3 regions of the Saccharothrix sp. NPDC042600 genome follow, and region 3 is predicted to be linked to each of the others. Evidence: riboswitches for the same ligand, from Rfam matches in the RefSeq annotation. Region 3 holds a riboswitch; each other region holds the start of a gene.

Region 1 (2,256 bases), on a different contig from region 3:
CAGGACCGAGCGGACGATCTTGAACGTGGACGCCCCCGTGGTGACCGCGGCCTCCACCACCGAGAAGTGCACTTCCGCCAGCACGTTCTGCACCAGCCGGCCGACGAACGGGATCGCGCCCACCGCGAGCGGCACGATCGCCGCCGTCGGTCCGATGGTGTTGCCCAACAACAAGCGGGTGAACGACATCAGCAGGATCAGCAGGACCAGGAACGGCATCGACCGCCCCAGGTCCACGATGAAGCCGAGCAGGTTGTGCACCACCGGCTTCGGCCGCAACCCGCCGGGAGCGGTGAGTTGCAGCCAGATGCCGACGGGAATGCCGAGCAGCACAGCGATCAGGGTGGAGACGGCCACCATGTAGAGGGTCTGGCCGGTGGCGACCAGGACGCCGTCGAACACGGTGGACCAGGGTGTTGCAGACCTCACGCAGCTACTCCCTGCGGACCGGTCAGGGTCCGCCGCACTGCCCCACCCGCGTCCGCGATGAATTCGAGCGCCGAGTCGGCGCGTTCTCCGTTCAGGCCGACGCGGAAGCGCGCGACCGGGGTTTCGCCGAGCCGGGTCAGGCCGCCGCCGAGCAGGTTCAGCTCGACGCCGAACCGCGAGGTGGCCTCCGGCAGCAGCGCGCCGACCGCGGCGAAGCCGACCAGCACCACGTCCGCCACGCGGTCGTAGGCCTTCTCGGCGGCCGGGTTCTGGTCGACGGCGGGCAGCAGCGACGAGGCCGTGCGGGAACCGGCGTCGGCGACCAGGTCGAGCACCTTGCCGTGCTCCACCACGCGGCCGTCCTCCAGCACCGCGACGTCGTCGCAGATCTTGCGGACCACGCCCATGTCGTGGGTGACCACGAGGACCGTCACGCCCAGCTCGGCGCGCGCCCGGTCCAGCACGGTCAGCACGGAGCCGGTGGTCTCGGGGTCCAGGGCGGAGGTCGGTTCGTCGGCCAGCAGCACCGACGGGCTGGCGGCGAGGGCGCGCGCCACGGCGATGCGCTGGCGCTGCCCGCCGGAAAGCTGGTCGGGGTAGGAGCCGGCCTTGTCGGTCAGGCCGACCAGGTCGAGCAGCTCGGCGACGCGGGTGCGGCGCTGCGGGCCGGGGACGCCGGCGGACTCCAGCGGCAGCGCCACGTTGCCCGCGGCGGTGCGCTGACGCAGCAGCGAATCCCCTTGCGGCACAACGCCGATCTGGCGACGGGCGTTGCGCAGGGCGGTGCCGCCCAGGGAGACCAGGTCGGTGCCGTCGACGCGGATCGCGCCGCTGTCGGGGCGCTCCAGGAGCGCGACGCACCGGGCCAGGGTGGACTTGCCCGCCCCGCTGGGGCCGACGACGCCGAGGACGGTGCCCGCGGCGACGTCCAGGTTCACGCCGTCCAGTGCGCGAACCTGTCCGGTACTCCCGGGGAAGGTCTTGGTGAGGTTCTCGACAGTGATCACGTTTTCGCTCCACGACTGCACGCGGCAGCGCACGCTCGTGGCGTGCGCGTCCGGGGACTCAGCTCAGGTAGATGCCCAGCGCGGTAGGGCGCGTAGGGCGGCGAGGACTTGAGAGGCGCCTAGGCTTCTAGTAGCTGCGACAGCCCGATACCGTGCGGCGGCCGTGGTCGACGACTCGCCGTCGAGTGAGCATTCGCATCCTGGGCACGTGATCCTCCATCGATCCTGGCTGAAGCACCTGCCCCATGGGGGGTGGTTGCTGCGGCGTCGTGGAGCCAGGTCTCTCGGCCGCTCGGGATGGCAGCACGAGTACACCCGACGGACCTGCCCGAACGCAAGCCTGGACGCGGATCGTTCGTCAAATCACACTTTCGGCCGAAAGATCACCGGCTAGATTGATGAGGCGGCTTCGGCTATCCGGACGAAATCTCCTACGTCCAGTTGTTCGCCCCGCGCGCCCGGGTCCACACCCGCGCTGACCAGCAGTTGCTCGGCCTTGGCGGCCGATCCGGCCCAACCGGCGAGCGCCCCGCGCAACACCTTGCGCCGCTGCGCGAAAGCCGCGTCCACCAACGAGAACACGGTTTTCTGGTCCACTGTGGACAGGGGCGCGTGGCGCTCGAACGCGACCAGCGCGGAGTCCACGTTGGGCACCGGCCAGAACACCTGGCGCGACACCGGCCCGGCCCGGCGGGCGTCGGCGTACCAGGCGAGCTTGACGCTCGGGACGCCGTAGACCTTGCTGCCGGGACCCGCCGCCATGCGGTCGGCGACCTCCGCCTGGACCATCACCAGGCCCGTGCGGAGGGTGGGCAGTTCG
Region 2 (2,256 bases), on a different contig from region 3:
GCAGAACGCCCCGTCCCGCACGCCGATCCCGTGCTCGGCGGACAGCGCGGCGGCCAGGAAACCGGCGTCCTGCCCGCGCACCACGAAGCTGACCACGCCGACCCGGTCGTGCTCGGGCCCGAACAGCGCCAGCTCGCAGGTCCCCGGCACGGTCGCCAGACCCGCCCGCAGCCGGGCGAGCAGCTCCCGCTCGTGCGCCACGGTCTGCTCCCAGTGCCGGCCCAGCACGTCGCAGGCCACCGCCAGGGCGTGCACGCCGACCACGTTGGGCGACCCGGCCTCGTGCCGCTCGGGCACCGCCGACCAGGCCACGCCCAGCCGGTCGCCGTGGTCGCTGACCCGGGCCGTCGCGCCGCCGCCGACCAGGTACGGCTCGGCCGCCTGCAACCAGTCCGCGCGCCCGACCAGGACGCCCGCGCCGAAGGGCGCGTAGAGCTTGTGCCCGGACAGCACCGCGTAGTCCACGTCGAGCGCCTTGAGGTCCACCGGGCGGTGCGGGGCGAGCTGGGCGGCGTCCAGGGCGATGCGGGCGCCGTGCCGCCGGGCGACGGCCGCCAGCTCGGCCACCGGCCACACCTCGCCGGTCACGTTGGACGCGCCGGTCACCACGACCAGCCGCGGCCCGACCGGGGCCGCGCGCAACGCGCGGTCCAGCTGCAGCACGGCCTCGCCCGCGCCGCCCGGCGTCCGCAACCGCCGCACGTGCGGCCCGCGCCACGGCAGCAGGGCCGCGTGGTGCTCGGTGTCGAACAGGACCACGGCCGTCTTCCGCGGCAGGCTGCGGGCCAGCAGGTTCAGCGCGTCGGTGGTGTTGCGGGTGAACACGACGGTGTCGCCGGTGCGGGCGCCCAGGAACCGGCGCACGGAGTCCCGCGCCTGCTCGTAGACCTTCGTGGACACCTGGGAGGCGAAGCCCGCTCCGCGGTGCACGCTGGCGTACCAGGGCAGCAGCTCGTCCACCGCGTCGCGCACCTGCTCCAGGCAGGGCGCGCTGGCCGCGTGGTCGAGGTTGGCGTACTCCACGCGCTCACCGGTCACCAGCGGCACGCGCAGCGACGCGCCGACGACGCGGGGCAGAGCGGCGATCGATCCGGGGACTGCGACGGTCACGACACCCTCCGACGGGGTCCAGGCGGACTCCGCTACCGGGAGAGGAGGCCCGCGCTTGCCCGACGCCCTCCGCGCCAGGCCAGGTCCTCATCGGGGGCACCCCACCGCGGTAGGAGGGTTGCCGGCCAGCTAGCCCGAGCTTCGCGCTGGCACTCATGACCTTGGACCCGACGTTAACCCACCGCCGACCCCGAGTCGAGTCGCGTTCACATCATGGGAGACCGGTGTCGCCCTTCCACCGCGCGTACCGGCCGGCCCGGTCCACGGCGCGGATGCGCTGCTCGGTGGCGGTGCGGGCGCTGTCGGTGCAGACGACGAGGAGCTGGTCGAACTCCTGGAGCCGGGTCGTGGGCTGCGGCGTGAACCCTTCGTCACCCCGAACCACCAGGCTCACCACCGCGCCCGGCGGCAGCCGCAGCTCGCTCAGGTACACGCCGTGCAGCTTGGAGCCGCGTTGGATGCGCACCTGGAGCAGCTCCGCGCCCAGCTCGTCCAGCGCGGACGAGTCCACCTGGACCTCCCGCGCCTCCCCGGACTTCTCCAGCCCCAACCACCGCGCGAGCCGCGGCAGCGTGCTGCCCTGCACCACCGTCAGCAGGACGACCAGCACGAACACCGCGTCCACCAGGTCCTGCGCGCCCGGCACGTTCTGGATCAGCGGGATCAGCGCGAACACGATCGGCACCGCGCCGCGCAGCCCCGACCACGAGATGAACACCTGCTCGCGCCACGGCACCCGGAACGGCAGCGCCGCGCACAGCACCGACAGCGGCCGGGCCAGCAGCACCAGCACCCCGCCCGCCACCAGCGCGGGGACCAGCGCCTCCAGCAGCCGGCCGGGCGAGGCGTACAGGCCGAGCAGCACGAACAGCCCGATCTGGGCGATCCAGCCCAGGCCCTCGGCGAAGGACAGGGTGTCCGCGCGGTGCGGCAGGCGGGCGTTGCCCAGCACCAGCGCGGCGGTGTAGACGGCGAGGAACCCGGACGCGTGCGCGAGGTCGCCCGCGGTGTAGGCGAGCAGGCACACCGCGACCGTGGCCAGCGGGTACAGGCCGGTCGCGGGCAGCGCCGCCCGGCGCAGGCCCTCCGCGCCCAGCCGGCCCAGCGCGACGCCGATGGCCGCGCCCGCCACCAGCTCGTAGCCCA
Region 3 (2,256 bases):
GTCAGTCCTTCAGGGCGTTGATGACGGCTTCGGCCGACGGCGGGACGTTCGCGCGCGGTCCCACGCGGTCGCCGAGGGCGTCCAGGGTCTTGAGGCCGTCGCCGGTGATCAGCAGCACGGTCTCGGCGTCGGGGTCGAGCTGCCCGGTCTCGATGAGCTTCTTCGCGGTCGCCACGGTCACGCCGCCGGCGGTCTCCGCGAAGATGCCCTCGGTGCGGGCCAGCAGGCGGATGCCCTCGACGACCTCTTCGTCGGTGACGTCCTCGATCGCGCCGCCGGTGCGGCGGACCGCGTCGAGCACGTACGGGCCGTCGGCGGGGGCGCCGATCGCCAGGGAGCGGGCGATGGTGTCCGGGCGGACGGGGGAGACCACGTCGTGGCCGGCCTTGAACGCCGCGGACACGGGGGAGCAGCCGGTGGCCTGGGCGCCGAACACCTTGTACGGGGTGGCCTCGACAAGGTCCAGCTCGCCGAGCTCGCGGAAGGCCTTGTCGACCTTGGTGAGCTGGGAGCCGGAGGCGATCGGGACGACGACCTGGTCGGGCAGGCGCCAGCCGAGCTGCTCGGCGACCTCGTAGCCGAGGGTCTTCGAGCCCTCGGCGTAGTAGGGCCGGACGTTCACGTTGACGAACGCCCAGTCCTCGTGCTCGGCGGCGAGCTCCTGCGCGAGGCGGTTCACGTCGTCGTAGTTGCCGTCGACGGTGATCAGGTTGCCGTCGTAGACGGCGGTCATGAGGATCTTGGCGCGTTCGAGGGAGGAGGGGACCAGCACGACCGACTGCCAGCCCGCACGGGCCGCCGCGGCGGCGACGGCGTTCGCGAGGTTGCCGGTGGAAGGGCAGGCGAGGACCTTGAAGCCCAGCTCGCGGGCCGCCGCCAGCGCGACGCCGACGACGCGGTCCTTGAACGAGTGGGTGGGGTTGCCGGTGTCGTCCTTCACCCAGACCTTGCGGACACCCAGCGCCTTGGCGAGGTTGTCGGCCTCGACGAGGCGGGTGTGGCCGGGGTTGGTGTTGGGGTGCGACTCGACGTTCGACGGGACGGGCAGCAGGCCGCGGTAGCGCCAGATCGACCGGGGGCCCGCCTCGATGTCCTCGCGGCGGACGCGGCCGAAGTCGTAGGCGACTTCCAGCGGCCCGAAACACTCCAGACAGGCGTATTCCGGGGCGAGCGGGGTCTCGTGGCCGCACTCGCGACACGACAGGGCGCGAGCCGGGCCGAGGTCGAAGGAGGTGGCGGTCGAGGGCACACTGACAGCAGTCATCGCGAGGTTTCTCCTCATCTTTCCCGCTTGGCGGGTCGGAATTGGCACCGTGGTCGGCAGCGCGCAAGGCGCCGCAACGACGGGTTGCCGGGGCTTCTTCGGGCCGATCCCTCTGCCCCTCTGGATGAGCGGTATTCAGTTGTGCCCTCAACCTACGACACCGTCCCGAGGTTCAGCCAGATCCGTCCACCATCCGGACGGCCGCGGCGGCGTGGGAGGATCGGGTCCGTGAGCGCCGCCGCAGTCACTCCCGCCCCCGTGCAACTGGTGGTCGGCGAGGAGGAGTTGCTGGTCGAGCGCGCTGTCCGCAGCGCGCTGGCCGCCGCCCGCCGACTCGACCCGCAGGCCGACCTGACCCGCGTGAAGGTGACCGACCTCACCCCTCCTGAGCTGGCGGAACTGGTGAGCCCGTCGCTGTTCGCGGAGGGCCGCGTGATCGCCTTGGAGAGCGCGCAGGACGCCGGCAAGGAGATCGCGGACGCGGTCCTGGCCTACGCGAAGTCGCCCGCGGACGGGGTGACGCTGGTGGTCGTCCACACCGGCGGCGGACGCAGCAAAGTGGCGAAGGAACTACCTACGGCTTTGCGCAAGGCCGGCGCCGAGGTGATCGAGTGCCCCAAGATCACCAAGGCCGCCGACCGCGAGGCGTTCGTCCGCAACGAGATCCGCTCGGCGGGCGGCAAGGCCGACCCGGAGGCCGTCGGCGCGCTCATCGAGGCGGTCGGTTCGGACCTGCGCGAGCTGGCGGCGGCGGCGTCGCAGCTCGTGGCGGACACCGGCGGCAAGGTGGACGTGGACGCCGTGCACCGCTACCACCGGGGTCGGGCCGAGGTGACCGGGTTCGCGGTGGCGGAGAAGGCGGTCATGGGCGACCGGGCGGGGGCGCTGGAGGCGCTGCGGTGGGCGATCCACCTCGGCGTGCCGCACGTGCTGGTCGCCGACGCGCTGGCGGACGCGGTGCGGACCATCGCGCGGGTGTCGGCGGTGGGCCG

Evidence for each region. A riboswitch is a leader RNA that binds a small molecule or an ion and turns the genes downstream of it on or off. The one in region 3 is predicted to bind S-adenosylmethionine.
Region 1: linked by a shared signal. The riboswitch ahead of AB0A74_RS03635 (ATP-binding cassette domain-containing protein) and the one ahead of thrC (threonine synthase) in region 3 are both predicted to bind S-adenosylmethionine.
Region 2: linked by a shared signal. The riboswitch ahead of AB0A74_RS41205 (aminotransferase class V-fold PLP-dependent enzyme) and the one ahead of thrC (threonine synthase) in region 3 are both predicted to bind S-adenosylmethionine.

What each region holds. Positions count from the first base shown of each region.
Region 1 covers NZ_JBEZBW010000003.1:58,355-60,610, forward strand. Annotated here, with positions in the region: gene AB0A74_RS03630 (methionine ABC transporter permease) at 1-429, opposite strand, end outside; gene AB0A74_RS03635 (ATP-binding cassette domain-containing protein) at 426-1,436, opposite strand; SAM riboswitch class I at 1,650-1,740, opposite strand; gene rsmA (16S rRNA (adenine(1518)-N(6)/adenine(1519)-N(6))-dimethyltransferase RsmA) at 1,827-2,256, opposite strand, start outside.
Region 2 covers NZ_JBEZBW010000167.1:4,541-6,796, reverse strand. Annotated here, with positions in the region: gene AB0A74_RS41205 (aminotransferase class V-fold PLP-dependent enzyme) at 1-1,110, opposite strand, end outside; SAM riboswitch class IV at 1,157-1,271, opposite strand; gene AB0A74_RS41200 (potassium/proton antiporter) at 1,322-2,256, opposite strand, start outside.
Region 3 covers NZ_JBEZBW010000007.1:33,304-35,559, forward strand. Annotated here, with positions in the region: gene thrC (threonine synthase) at 2-1,264, opposite strand; SAM riboswitch class I at 1,276-1,395, opposite strand; gene holA (DNA polymerase III subunit delta) at 1,493-2,256, shown strand, end outside.